One region of the Arthrobacter ramosus genome, then DNA from elsewhere that is predicted to be linked to it. Evidence: predicted binding sites of a transcription regulator. Region 1 holds the regulator's gene; the other holds the start of a gene.

The links. The regulator LexA, encoded in region 1, represses DNA repair genes until DNA is damaged. The targets are predictions, from matches to a motif close to TCGAACANNTGTTCGA.
Region 2: the regulator LexA is predicted to act here: its motif matches at 2,932-2,947, upstream of ABD742_RS06320 (DUF6504 family protein).

The regions. Positions count from the first base shown of each region.
Region 1 is NZ_BAAAWN010000001.1:3,184,874-3,191,984, forward strand. It holds gene hisB (imidazoleglycerol-phosphate dehydratase HisB) at 1-407, opposite strand, end outside; gene ABD742_RS14750 (histidinol-phosphate transaminase) at 450-1,568, opposite strand; gene ABD742_RS14755 (LysM peptidoglycan-binding domain-containing protein) at 1,660-2,019, opposite strand; gene lexA (transcriptional repressor LexA) at 2,387-3,136, shown strand; gene ABD742_RS14765 (ATP-dependent DNA helicase) at 3,268-5,331, opposite strand; gene hflX (GTPase HflX) at 5,324-6,886, opposite strand.
Region 2 is NZ_BAAAWN010000001.1:1,336,406-1,343,516, reverse strand. It holds gene ABD742_RS06330 (ScoMcrA-related endonuclease) at 244-1,542, opposite strand; gene ABD742_RS06325 (8-oxoguanine DNA glycosylase OGG fold protein) at 1,730-2,449, opposite strand; gene ABD742_RS06320 (DUF6504 family protein) at 2,980-3,267, shown strand; gene ABD742_RS06315 (DNA polymerase III subunit alpha) at 3,274-6,570, shown strand; gene ABD742_RS06310 (hypothetical protein) at 6,527-6,925, opposite strand.

The DNA of each region.
Region 1 (7,111 bases):
TATTCCTGGCCGGCGGGCTCACCGCCATGGACCAGGTAAGGGCGTCCGGAGACGTCGACGACGGCGTGGGCCAGCGCTTCATCCAGAGGGACCGTGGCCTCGCCGAAGCGGCGGATGCCGGCTTTGTTACCCAAGGCGGTGCGGAGGACCTCACCGAAGGTGATAGCAACATCCTCCACGGTGTGGTGGGCGTCGATGTGGGTGTCTCCGGTCGCCTTGACGGTCATGTCGATGAGCGAATGCTTGCAGAGCGCCGTCAGCATGTGGTCATAGAACGGCACCGAGGTACTGATATCCGAGACTCCCGTGCCGTCGAGGTTGATTTCAACCAGGACGGAGGACTCACTGGTGGTGCGTTCCATGCGTGCTGTCCGGGCGGCCGCCGTGCTGGCGCCGTTTTCGCTCATTGATGATCCTTAGGAGGAAGGTGTGGTGGGACTTGTTCAAGTCTAGGCCGGTGCGGAGACCTGGCCGTCCAGCAAGGCTTCAAGCGCCTCAAGGAAGGCCGTGGTCTCCGGCTCTGTACCGGCGGTGACACGGAGGTGGCCCGGTATGCCGACGTCGCGGATCAGGACACCGCGCTCCAGGAGGCCTTGCCACAGGGCGTGGGGGTTTTCGATTCCGCCGAAGAACACATAGTTCGAATCCGAGGCGGCGGGCTTGAAGCCCATGCGGGTCAACTCGCTGACAATGCGGTCGCGTTGGATCTTGATGTCCTCGACGTCGGCCATGAGGGCTTCGCGGTGCCGGAGGGCAGCCAGCGCGGTTGCCTGGGTGATGGCGGACAGGTGATACGGAAGGCGGACCAAGCGGATCGCATCGGCGACCTCGGGTGCAGCTGCCATGTAGCCGATGCGTGCACCGGCCAGGGCGAACGCCTTGCTCATGGTCCGGGAGACAATAAGGCGCTCCCGGCCAGGGAGGAGCGTCAACGCACTTGGCGTGTTGTCGTGGGCGAACTCGTGGTAGGCCTCGTCCACGATCACGACCGTCTGGCTCGCCTCGCCGGCCTCGTAAACGGCTTCGACGACGTCCAGCCCAAGCCCCGTGCCGGTGGGGTTGTTCGGGGAGCAGAGGAACACGACATTCGGCTTGAGTTCGCGGACCTGCGCGGCGGCCGAGGCTGCATCGAGTCCATAGTCTTCAGCGCGAACTCCAGCGATGTATGCCGTGTCGGTTCCGCTGGCAAGCAGAGGGTACATGGAGTACGTGGGCGGGAAACCGAGCGCGGTCCGGCCGGGGCCACCGAAAACCTGGAGGATCTGCTGCAGTACTTCGTTGGAGCCGTTGGCAGCCCAGATGTTCTCGGCCGCAAGGTCGTGGCCGAGGTATTCCGCAAGGGCCTCGCGCAGTTCGGTGAATTCGCGGTCGGGATAGCGGTTCAGTCCGACGGCGGCTGCCGCTACCGCTTCGGTGATGGCTGCCTGGACATCGGCTGGTACGCCATGCGTGTTTTCGTTGACGTTGAGCAAAATCGGAACATCAAGCTGCGGCGCGCCATACGGGCTCAGGCCGCGGAGGTTGGTCCGGAGGGGAAGTCGGTCAAGTCGCTCAAGCTGGTCACTCACCATGACAGTTTAAGGCGCCACGGTGGATGCACTGAAACTGTGACGGCCCGGCGCCCGTCCAGGCGAACTGTCAGCCCGGCCAACCTTGCTGTCAGGTGGCAGGAATGAACAGTTGCTGGCCCGGCACGATGTGGCCGTCCTGAAGGTTGTTCAGCTGGATAATCTCGGCAACGACGTCGCGCGGATCCCGGGAAGGCGCGGCAATGCCCGCAATCCCCCACAAGGACTGGCCCACTTGCACCGTAACGCTCGCACTGGAGGTGGGCTGCAGCTCGGCGGCGGAATCAGCAGCCTTGGCCGGCGAATTCAGGAATCCCGCCAGGCTGAGCAGCACTGCGACCAAGAGCATTCCAGGGACGCCGAAGAAGACCACGCGGCCCCGGCGGGTCAGGCGAAGCCGGCCCGGTGCCGTACTGCGGCCGGACCTGTGGGTGATGGTGATTGCGGACATGAGCTGAGCCCTTCTGAACAATGCCGCGTTCCGGAATCTCTGGTTGCGGCTGCCAATTCTTGCCTTCAGTCAGTGCTTGCAGGACGGTTGTTCGTTGTTCTGTTCGAACGATTCGAACGAACACCCGGATCCTGCATCACTTTTATAGAACACATATTCGAACCTTGCTATGACATTTTTAGCACTTATCAACGAACGATGTCGAGACTCGCTAGAACAAATGTTTGAAAAACGCCTGTGCCTGCCCTACGTTTGAGTGAAGGAACGAGCACTGAACCAGTGCAACAGGAGGGTCTGACATTTCAGGCCGACAGTCCCGGCAAGCGCCTCAGGGCCGAACGGGCGGAACGGAAGGGCGTTGGCGAACATGGCAGCGAAAGCCACTGGCAGCGGGTCGGCCTCAGCGCGGAGCCAGCAGCCGCAGAAGGCCCCCAAGAGCCTGACCGTCCGCCAGAAGAAAATCCTGGAGACCATCCAACGTTCAGTGAACGATCACGGCTATCCGCCGTCGATGCGCGAAATCGGGGACACGGTTGGTTTGGCCAGCTTGTCCAGCGTCACGCACCAGTTGTCACAGCTCGAGAAGCTCGGCTATCTTCGTCGCGATCCCAAGCGCCCGCGTGCGATGGAAGTCCTCATGCCCTTGACCCTGGACGGCGGCTCCGTCATACCCGGCGTTGAAGCGCCGGCGAAACTCCGCAGCGCCGGCGGCATGGCCGTCACGGAACTCGCGAGTGCCAGTGACACGGCCATGGTTCCCCTCGTCGGGCGCATTGCCGCCGGCGGACCCATCCTGGCGGACCAGACCGTCGAAGACGTCCTGCCGCTGCCCCGCCAGTTGGTAGGCCATGGCGAGCTCTTCATGCTCAGGGTCGCCGGCGATTCCATGATCGACGCAGCTATCTGCGATGGAGACTGGGTGGTGGTACGGCGTCAAAACGACGCCCTCAACGGCGACATCGTGGCCGCACTCCTGGACGATGAAGCCACCGTCAAGACCTTCCGGCAGCGCGACGGCCATACGTGGCTGCTCCCCCAGAACACGCAGTACGAGCCCATCCTGGGCGACCATGCCACCATCATGGGCAAAGTCGTCTCGGTCCTGCGTTCACTTTAGTTCGCGGTAGCGGGGAACTACCCGGGCCAAGGACCGGGTCTTGTTTCCAGCTCCGGGGCAACAGGTTCCGGGATCGGAAACAAGCGCCGGTTTTCGCGGGCCTTAGGCCGCTGCTTGCTGGTGCGGCCGATCTAAGCCTTGGCTGAGTCGGCGTAAAGCCGTTCCAGCGCACCCCGCACCACTGAACGGTCCGTGGTGGGCCAGAAGGGCGGCAACGCTGCCCGGAGGAAGTTGCCATAGCGCTCGGTCGAAAGCCGTGAATCCAGGACTGCCACGACGCCCTTGTCCCCGGTTGAGCGGATGAGGCGGCCGGCCCCTTGGGCCAGCCGGATGGCCGCGTGCGTTGCCGAAACTGCCATGAAACCGTTGCCGCCGGCCTGCGCCACCGCGCGGGACCGTGCCGTCATCAGGGGATCGTCCGGACGAGGGAACGGTATCCGGTCAATCACTACCAGCCGGCATGAACCGCCTGGAACGTCAACGCCCTGCCAGAGGGACATGGTGCCGAACAGGCATGTGTCCTCCTCCTCGGCAAACTGCCTCACCAACGCGGCCATGGTCGATTCGCCTTGGCACAGGATGTCCATGTCCAGGCGTGATCGCATCGCTTCCGCCGCGTCCTCCGCCGCACGTCGGGAAGAAAAGAGGCACAAGGCTCCGCCGTGCGAGGCCTTGATGAGCTCTTCAAGTTCGTCAAGCGCTTCGGGCGAGGTGCCGCGCCCCGGCTTAGGCAGGTGCTTGGCGACGTACAGCATGCCCTGCTTCGGGTAGTCGAAGGGCGAGCCTACATCCACGCCTGTCCAGCTGGGGGCGCCTTGTCCGGTCAGGCCCAGCCCTCCGGCTGTGGCCTCGAATGCAGAGCCGATTGCCAAGGTGGCGGAGGTCAACACCACGGTATGGCCTGCGAAGAGCCCTTCCCGGAGGCGTCCGGCAACGCTGAGCGGCGCGATATTGATGAGCGCGGGCGAATCCTCGTCGGGCGCCGTGTAGCCCTGCTGCGGATCAAAAGTACTGTTCCGGGAAAACCATACGACTTCCCGGTTTTCCCGCGCCGCGAGGAGCCGTTCGCACAGCTCGAGGATCAACATCAGCCGTGAGCGCGCGAGCTGGCGTCCGCCGTCGACCGCGTTGGACGAATCTCCCTTCGAATCGGAAAGCGCTGCACGGCAGGCTTCCCGGAGCTGGTCCACGCAATCAAGTTGCTCATCATTGAGCCCGTTGGGCAGGAGGCCGGACGGCGCACCGATGATCGCGAGTTCCAGGCGGTCCGCGACGGCGTTCAGCGCGTCCACGGTGATGGCCGTGTGTTTGCGGGCGCTGGAGGCCGCGGCATGGATCATCGCCACGGACAGCTGCCCGGACACAGCCCCGGTCACCCGGTCCTGGAGCTCGTGGGCCTCGTCCACCACGACGACGTCGTATTCGGGCAACACGGCCAGGCCTTCGAAGGCGCTGACTGCGAGCATCGCGTGATTGGTGACCACGACGTCGGACTCCGCGGCACGGTGGCGGGCCAGCTCGCTGAAGCACTCCTCCGCCATGGGACACTTCTGAGCCCCGAGGCACTCCATCGAGGTGACGGATACCTGGCGCCAGGCCCGGTCCGTCACGCCCGGCATAAGTTCATCCCGGTCCCCCGTTGCGGTCTTCCCGGCCCACTCACGCAGCCGCAGGACTTCCTTGCCAAGCTGCGAGGCCGGGCCGCCGATGGCTGCGGCGAGATGCGGAACGCTCGTGTCCTCGCCGAGGGAGAACAACTGCCCCTCAGCAGGCTCCTCGCTGGGGAACCCGCCCTCCAGCTTGTGCCGGCAGACATAGTTGGCCCGGCCCTTGACCAGGGCGATGCTGACCGGGCGCTCCAGCTCCGGATTGATGGTTTCCAGGAGCCGGGGCAAATCCCGGCCCACGATCTGCGTCTGCAGGGCGAGGGTGGCCGTGGACACGAGCGTAGGCTTGTTGCTTTCCATCGCGTGCGCAATCAGCGGAATCAAGTACGCGAGGGACTTGCCCGTGCCTGTGCCCGCCTGGACCAGGAGGTGTTCGCCGGTCTCGATCGCCCGCGCCACCTGCCTGGCCATCTGGTGTTGGCCCGTGCGGTTTTGGCCGCCCATACCGGCAACGGCTTTGTCCAGGAGTTCGAGGGCGGTCCGTTCCCCCACGGTCTCGCCGCGCTCCCCCGCCTCTGGATCAACCATTGCTGACGAACGACTCCAACTCGGCTGCCAGGTTCTCATGGACCATGGCCACCACGCGGGTGCCTTCCTCCTCATGCTCGAGGCTGAGGATTTCGGCGTCGGTGTTGTGCAGTTTGTTGATGAGCTCGCCCCGGTTGTACGGAATCAGAACCTCAAGGCGCACGCCGGGACGCGGAATGGCCTCGCTGATGGCTCCAAGGAGTTCGGCAATGCCCTGTCCTGTGCGGGTGGACACGACGACGTGGCGGGGCTCTTTTTGCTTGAGCCGCTCCACGACAAACGGATCCGCGACGTCCGCCTTGTTCAGGACAATGATTTCCGGGATCTTCCGGGCATCCACTTCGCTGAATACCGTGCGGACGGCCGCGATCTGGCCTTCCGGGTCGGGATGCGAAACGTCCACGACATGGAGGATCAGATCGGCGTCGGCCACCTCTTCCAGCGTGGAGCGGAAAGCCTCCACGAGCTGGGTGGGCATCGAACGCACGAAACCGACGGTGTCCGAGAGCGTGTAGCCGATCCCGTCAGGGGTCTGGGCCTTGCGGACCGTGGGATCCAGGGTGGCGAACAACGCGTTCTCCACGAGGACACCGGCATCCGTCAGGCGGTTGAGCAGTGACGACTTTCCGGCATTCGTGTAACCGGCGATGGCGACCGAAGGAACGGCATTACGACGGCGGTTGGCCCGCTTGGTCTCGCGCGATGGCTTCATCGCGGCGATTTCACGCCGCAGTTTGGCCATGCGTGTGCGGATTCGACGGCGGTCCAGTTCGATCTTGGTTTCACCAGGACCACGGGAACCCATGCCTGCGCCGGCACCACCCACCTGGCCACCGGCCTGGCGGGACATGGAATCGCCCCAGCCACGCAGGCGCGGCAACAGGTATTCCAGCTGCGCCAGCTCAACCTGGGCTTTGCCCTCGCGGCTTTTGGCATGCTGGGCGAAGATGTCGAGGATCAACGTGGTGCGGTCCACCACCTTGACCTTGACGATGTCTTCAAGGCCGCGCCGCTGGGACGGTGCCAGTTCGGCGTCGACCACCACGGTGTCCGCACCGGTGGCCATCACGATGTCCTTGAGCTCTATGGCTTTGCCTGAGCCAAGGAACGTGCCGGGGTCCGGCTTCATGCGGCGCTGGACGATCCCGTCCAGGACTTCCGAGCCGGCCGTTTCGGCCAGGGCGGCAAGTTCCCTCAGGGAATTCTCGGCGTCGGCCAGGGTGCCTTCGGTCCAGAGGCCTGCCAGCACGACGCGCTCAAGGCGCAGCTGCCGGTATTCGACCTCGGTGACATCTTCAAGTTCCGTGGACAGGCCCGCTGTACGGCCCAGGGCCCGGCGTTCGGCCAGATCCTCTTGATCGCCGTCGTAGATGCTGTGTTCTTCGTCCAGGCGGGAAATCGCCTGGGCCTTGCCAAACACGCCCCGGGGTTCGTCGCGGTCCTGGACTATGGCAGGTGCGTCCTTGGAGAGAATCCGGTCGATGACAGCCTGGATTTCTTCAGGACTCATGTCCTGGGCGTCGGAATCGGGTCCGGTGTTCTTCTGCGTGGTCATGGTCTCCTTTAGGGGTTCGGCATTTCCAGAATAGTGCCGATTCGTCTCTTGTGGCGCGGAATTCGCGCAGGGCTGATGCCTGGCAAGGCTCTGCCGATGGCCTCGGACCTCCACCCGGACGGACTGCGCGGATTGCGTGCACAGATCCCAGGAGGGGAAGGGGACGATCTGCTGAGTGTCCAGCCGCCAAAAAAGCGGCGTCTGGAACGGACCTGCCAAGGCGGA
Region 2 (7,111 bases), 1.8 Mb from region 1:
ACTTGGAAGCATTTGTGGGGGTGGCGCACACGCTCTTCACACGAAGCCCGATCACTTTAGACGCTTTGCTTCGACCGTATATATATCGATCAAGAGCAATGGCAACCGGTCGGTACATCTGAAAACGCCAAAGAGGGAACCTGGCAGGGAACTTCATTTCATCTGAACTCAGATAAACTTCCATGTGCTCGCCATCATATTCGGACATCCGCCATGGGTTGAGTGCCGGTGACAACAGTCTTTTCAGGATTCAGTTGAGGTGCTCCGAGGTGTCTTAATTCGCGGATCACGGACGTGATGTTGTTGATGCCAACCAAAGAAATCGGCGTTTTGCGCCTCGTGAGCGATACATCTGCGGCCGGTGAGGTTGGCAATTAAGTCGGCTGGGGCGCCTGGCAAAACCTTTCCCGGATTTATTCGTCCATAACGGTCGACCACGACGATTCCCAGCTCGTAGAGCGCATCGCAACCCAGGAGACACGCCAGCATCGCCACGTGTGCCGTGTCCATTCGCTCAAGCTCGCTACACGCCCAACGAGGCTTGATGTGCGCTGCGACCAACAGCTCTGGCGGTAGCTTTCGCCCGCAAAGAGAACAGACATTGCCGCGAATATCCAGCTGTTGCCGCCGGAGGAACGCCTGTTCGGCGCGAATGGCAATTACGGAGTATCGATCAGTCGCCGTTTCGAGAAATGTCTCGTAGTCGGCAGGAGCGCCGTGACTGTCGGGCAACGTCTCCTGCGACGCGTTGAATATTTGCAGTCCTGCCGCCCGGAGAAGCGCTTGCCCTTCCTCCCCTGTGAGTCCAAAAAAGTAGCCCTGGCGGATACTTCCCGCCCTGGTTGTTGGCCCATTGCCGGAACCAATGATCTGCACCGCTTCCGAAAAGTCCAGACTCGTATCCGCAATCGGCTCCACCAACAGGAGTGTTCCCTCGGTGTTAGCCTCCTCCACATATCCATTCGGGGTTAGAGCAGCGCGCGGCGTAGTGACGACTCGGCTGACGGCCCGGACAACCGGGCTGACGTAGTGAAAAACGACGTCGCCCGGCCTGGACTTCCTTAGGGACGACCAGTGCGATTGTCGTCGTCCGAGGGCGTCTTTCAGCGGCGCCCAGAGTGTGCGATCGGGAAACACCACTTGGAAGTTTTTGGTCTGGGTGGCCCACCAGAACTGTGTTTCTGGCCCTAGAGAAATAGTCTTGGGAAGCTCCAGGTCAAAACCATCGGCCCAAAGGTCAGTGACCTCGAACCCAAGACGACCGAGGATTTCTTCGGTCTGCCGACCGCCAGACAATCGCGGAGTGCCGTCCTGGCCGCAATTGAACTGAAGCTGAAATGCCATAGCTACCAATGGCTTACTATCTACGGCTTGGCCGTCATGCATCACCACATAGCGCGCCGACTCCTTGTAGCGGGTACGACCAATGAACTCCTCACGACCTATGGCCTTCCACAGCCTGAGAGCTCGCTCGATACTCTCCGGAATTAACTCGGAGTACGTGTGACGTCTAGGCGCCGTGCTGTCGTCAGTGTCGTTCACTGGATCGAGGTCCTCTCCGGAGTGCCGGTCCTGTTGCAGCTTCTTGATGCAGCGGACACGTCGGGCTCACTTCCGAGCCGCTCATTTCTCGTTGTATCTTTCATACCGCCTATCTAAGGCCGGGGCCGGCAGGCAGGGTCGCATTCATGGGAACACGGCGCTCCATCCCGGAGGACGGGAGGGGCTATCATTTCCGGCCGCTGACCTCGAAGGCCCACCTTTCAACTTCATCTGCGGCGACCTCGCGGCCCAGGTTATCCGCTGCGGTATTTGCCCACTCCTGCATGAGATCGACGGCAGACTCGTAGGTCGAGACGGGATACCCGTACCTGTAGTTGAACCGTTTGTCTTCCGGACCTGCCCACGCACGCAGCGTGGCGAGAACTCTGTCGTCCACTATCAGGCAAGGATGGCCGGGATTGCCGGCACCGGCGAAGTAAAGAACCTTTGAAAAGAAAGCCGGACCAAGGAACTTGAACCCGTTGGTGTTTCGCGTCCCGCGCATGGACGTGTATCCATCCCGCGCCGACTTTGCGGCGGCAATGTAAGCACTGCGGAGGATACCTTCGGCCCGGGGCCGGTCTTGGTACACGGCATCGATGCGCTTTAGGTTGAGACGATGCCGGGTACCCGTTCCCCACGCCACGGCTGCCCACAGAAGGGGCAGCGTGTCCGAGGTTCCCGGCCCGGCTGCGAGTTCGAAGAGATCCCCCCTGCTGCTCCAGGCCTTGCCCTCGGTGGTCACCGATTTGTCCTCGAGGGTTCCCACCAGAGGCTGACCGGCCAGTTCCGGCTGTCGATTCCACCAGTCCAAATTCACGAGGACTTTGTGGCTGAAGATAGTTTCCTCGCGTGTCCGGGGTCGGAGCCACTCGATCAGTGGAGCCGGCGCGGCGGGATTACTCAAGAAATGTCCTTTGCGTCGGGTAGGTAGGGACGATTCGAAGTGGAAGTTACCCGCATTTTCACGAAACGGATGGCTTCGGGAGTCCGTATCAGGCGGAAGTTATCTTTCCGGGCACGATCCGGGGACGGTACAAAAATGAACCAGAATCGTTGGCCCTCTTGAACCCCTTCGTGCAACTCCCAAGATACAGACGTATCTCGTATTACCACCCCACCCACGTGGATACTCGGGGGCCCGACCACAGGCCTTGAATGGACGTTCGGGCTCATCAGCCCGATCAGTAATCGCCGAGTTGGTCCCAGTGATGCTTCTGTTCGCTTGATTCTCGCAGAGGAAGGATGTCGGAAGCCCGTACCTTGGGCGGCATTCGTCCGGGTGTGAGAAGGGTCCGCTGCCGACTCCTAGGCGGGATTGCCCTTGCCCGGGGCCCTCCAAGACCAAGAATGGTCGGCGACCCAAACTGTCGGTGGCGACATATAGAGTCGAAAGCATATTCTATTAATAGTTTTTCACTTAGAAGGTGTGTTCTAGTGCTGGATGTTGATGAGCGTGTGGTAGTGCGGACGACTCCGGACGGCTGCCCACTGGGGTTTGAGTGGCGGGACCGGCAGTATCGGAGCACCGAGACCCCTCTGAGGTTCTATACCCGGCGCCCGTGGTGGGTCGAGCAATCCCGTATTCAGAAGGGCATCGGCCCGCAGGTGCTGGAGACGGAGACGTGGCGGATCACGGCCTCCGGGCGTGGCCGTTCGGCGGAGCGGGTGTTCGAGCTGGTCCGTGACGACGCTGATTGGGTGCTGGCCCGGATCCTCGGCTAGAAGCTCCTGATGTTTACCCATTTGCACGTTGCGTCGGCCTTTTCCGCCCATTATGGGGTGGACTGGCCGGACACCCTGGCGGCCGCGGCGAAGGCCGGCGGAGCAGACGCCCTGGCAGTGACGGACCGGGACGGGCTCTACGGGATCCCTAAACACATCGGCGCGTGTGTCGCGGCCGGGATCGATCCGATCCTGGGCGTGGAGCTCGCCGTCCTGGACGCTGACGGAAGCGTGGGCGGGCGGGTCGTTGTCCTGGCCCACGGCCACAACCAGGGCGCCGGGTACGGGGCCCTGTGCCGGCTGGTCTCCGCCGCCCACGCCCGCAAGACCGTCGCGGTGACCCGGGCGGAAATCGCCGCGCACCTTCTCACCGATGCCAAGCCTGTGGGGACGGTGATGCTCGGGCCGCTCTCCGACGTCGGGCTCAAGGTCGGGTCCCGCGGTGACGGAATGGCCTTGATCGAGCAATGGCTCGGACACCTGCCCACGGAGGCACTCCGAGTCGAGGTCGTCTCCCATCTGTCCGCACCCGGGCTGCCGTTCAGCCATACCCACGCGACCAGGATGCTCCGCCTCGCCGGCAGGGCCCAGGTGAAGGCGGTACTGACGAACGCGGTCCGTTACGTGTTGCCGGATGGGGCGATCACGGCCGACATTCTGGATGCCGCCCGGGCGTTGCGGCGCCTGGATGAGACCGGGGTCCAGCCAACGGCCCAGGCCTGGCTCAAACCCGGATCGATGATGAGCGCCCTTGCCGCGGAGATCGCCGCGGTCGGGCAGGCCGGCGCCGCGGCCGCGAAAACCCTCCTCTCCGAGACCGAGGCCCTGGCGGACCGGTGCCGGATCGACCCGGTCAGCGATGCCGGCTGGGGGGTGCCGGTCATGCCCGAAGCCTCCATCATCGGCATCACCGGCGACCCACTCGCGGTGCTGTGGGAACGCGCCCGGGAAGGGGTCAACACCCTCTACACCGGCTCCGGCCACGCTGGACTAGAGGTCGTGGAGTCGCGGTTGCGGCTGGAGATGGACACCATCGCCGATCTGGGGTTCGCGTCCTATTTCCTGACCGTGGCCGAGGTCGCCCGGCTCATCCGGGACATGGGCATCCGCTCCGCGGCCCGCGGATCCGGTGCCGGGTCCCTCGTCAACTACGCGCTGGGCATTTCGTTCGTGGATCCGATCCGGCACGACCTGCTCTTCGAACGGTTCCTGAGCGCCGAGCGCCGGACCCTCCCGGACGTGGACATCGACGTCGAATCAGCGAGACGGCACGACATCTACCACGAGATCTTCGCCCGCTTCGGCCCGGAACGGGTCACGCTCATGTCGATGCAGTCCGGCTACCGGGCCCGCGGCGCGGCAAGGGACGCCGGCATGGTCCTGGGCATGGACCCGGAGGACATTGACGGGATCGCCAAGAACCTCTGGCGCTTCTCCGCCTCCCACTTCCGGGAAGCCATGGCGGAGAAACCCGAACTGAGGGACCTTGCCGAACGGGTGGAAGGCAGCCGGCAGCTGGACCTGCTGGTGGACATCACCGAAAGGCTCGACCGGCTGCCCCGGCACATCTCCATGCACCCCTGCGGGGTGATCCTCTCCGACACCTCGCTCCTGGACCGAACCCCGGTGCAGCCGTCCGGGATGGGTTTGCCGATGTCCCAGTACGACAAGCACGACATGGACCCGATGGGCATGATCAAGCTCGACGTCCTCGGGGTCAGGATGCAGTCGGCCATGGCCTACGCCGTCGCCGAAATCAAACGCACCACCGGCGAGAGCGTCGACCTTGAAGCGGTGCCGCTGGATGATGAGCCGACCTTCGAATTGATCCGTTCCACCCACACGCTGGGGTGTTTCCAGATCGAGTCCCCGGGCCAGCGCGAACTCGTCGGCAAGCTCCAGCCGGCCGTGTTCGATGACCTGATCACCGACATCAGCCTCTTCCGCCCCGGCCCGATGCAGGCCGACATGGTCAAACCGTTCCTGAACCGGCGCGGCGGCTGGGAAACCGTCGAGCAGCTCCACCCCGACCTGGAACCCTTCCTGCGGAACACCTACGGGATCGTGGTCTTCCACGAACAGCTCATGCGGATCATCGACACGTTCACCGGCTGCGGGCTCGCCTACGCCGACGTGCTCCGGCGCTTCCTGTCCGACGAGGACCGCCTCCCCGGCGTCGAAAAGTTCTTCCACGAGAAAGCCCTCGAGCGCGGCTACACGCCCGAGGTGATCGACAAGGTCTGGGGCGTCGTCAAAGGTTTCGGGTCCTTCGGGTTCTGCCGCGCCCACGGCGCCGCCTTCGCCAAACCCACCTTCCAGTCGGCCTGGCTGAAAACCCACTACCCCGTCCAGTTCATGGCCGGACTCTGGACCCACGACCCCGGCATGTACCCCAAACGCCTGCTCGTCGCCGAAGCCCGGCGCCTCGGCATCCCCATCCTGCCCCTGGACGTCAACCGCTCGACCGACGAATACGTCACCGAGCCGACGCCGGACGGGCGGCTGGGGATCCGCATGTCCCTGGCCGACGTGAAAGGCATCCAGGCCAGGGAGATCCACCGGATCGTCACCGAGGGGCCCTTCGACTCCATGACTGATTTGAAGGAACGCGCACGGCTCCGCGCCTCCACCGTCCAAAGCCTCGCCCTCGTCGGCGCCCTCGACACCCTCTACACCGGGCAGAGCAAACGGACGCGCCCGGCGATCGCCGCCCGAAACCAGGCCACCCGCACCGCCAAACGGCTACAGGTCATCCCCGGCCAGCTCGCCCTCCCGCTCCCGGCCATCGACGCACCAACCATCCAGGCCACCATGCCCGAACTGACCGATCTGGAGATCACCAGGGAAGAACTGGACATCCTGGCCCTGGACGTCACCCACCACCTGGTCGACTCCTACCAGTCGCTCCTGGACCGGCTCGGCGTCACCAAAGCCAAAGACCTCCTGGACCTGCGCAACGGCTCCAAGGTCCTCGTCGCGGGAATCCGGGTCGCCACCCAGACACCGCCCATGCGCGGCGGCAAACGCGTCGTCTTCATCAGCATCGACGACGGCACCGGCTGCGTCGACGCCACCTTCTTCAGCGACGCCCAGGAAAAGGTCGACCCGCCGATCCTCTTCTCCACGAACCTGCTACTCATCGAAGGAACCACCCGCCGCACCGGCCCACGCGGAATGTCCCTCCAAGCCAGCAACGCCTGGGACCTCAGCACCCTCAGCCTCCCGAGGCCGGCTTCGGCAGAGCCCTGGAACGATCTGGCTATTTTGTCCGGTCACCCGGACCTGCGGACGACTCCGGCGTAGTCCACTCCTCACCAAAGGAACCGGTTGGCCGCCCGTTGGTTGCTTCTTCTTGCCAAGCCGGGGTCACAAGCGGCGCTTCAAGCTGCAGGAACCCGGTCTTCGGAGGCAGCCAGGAGCCGGTAGTTTCGAATTGCTCAACTGCCAACCGCAGCATCTTCCGGTCGTCGGCGACGGCAATCCACTCTGCATCGAAGTCGGCGTGGGCGGTGTTGCAGCAAAGATGGAACAGCCGGACATTGCCCCAGACGTTCAGACGATCGGTTTCGTACTTCGGCGCGTAGCGACGCAGGGGCATAATGTGGTCCACGCTTGCCATCGCCGGTTGCCGGTTGCGGAGGATAATGTCGACTTTCAACCCGCAGACCTGGCAGATGTTCCCGTCTCTGCGCCACAAGCTCAAGGCCACAGTCCTCTTGTCCGAGGGTAGCCTGACATGATCGGCAGGCCAGTTCCAAGCAGCCCACATTTCGTCAGTCATCTGCTCGTTGGGGACCAACATCTCCGGAGGATCGACCTTCGGGCCAGCCGGCTTTCGCGGGGA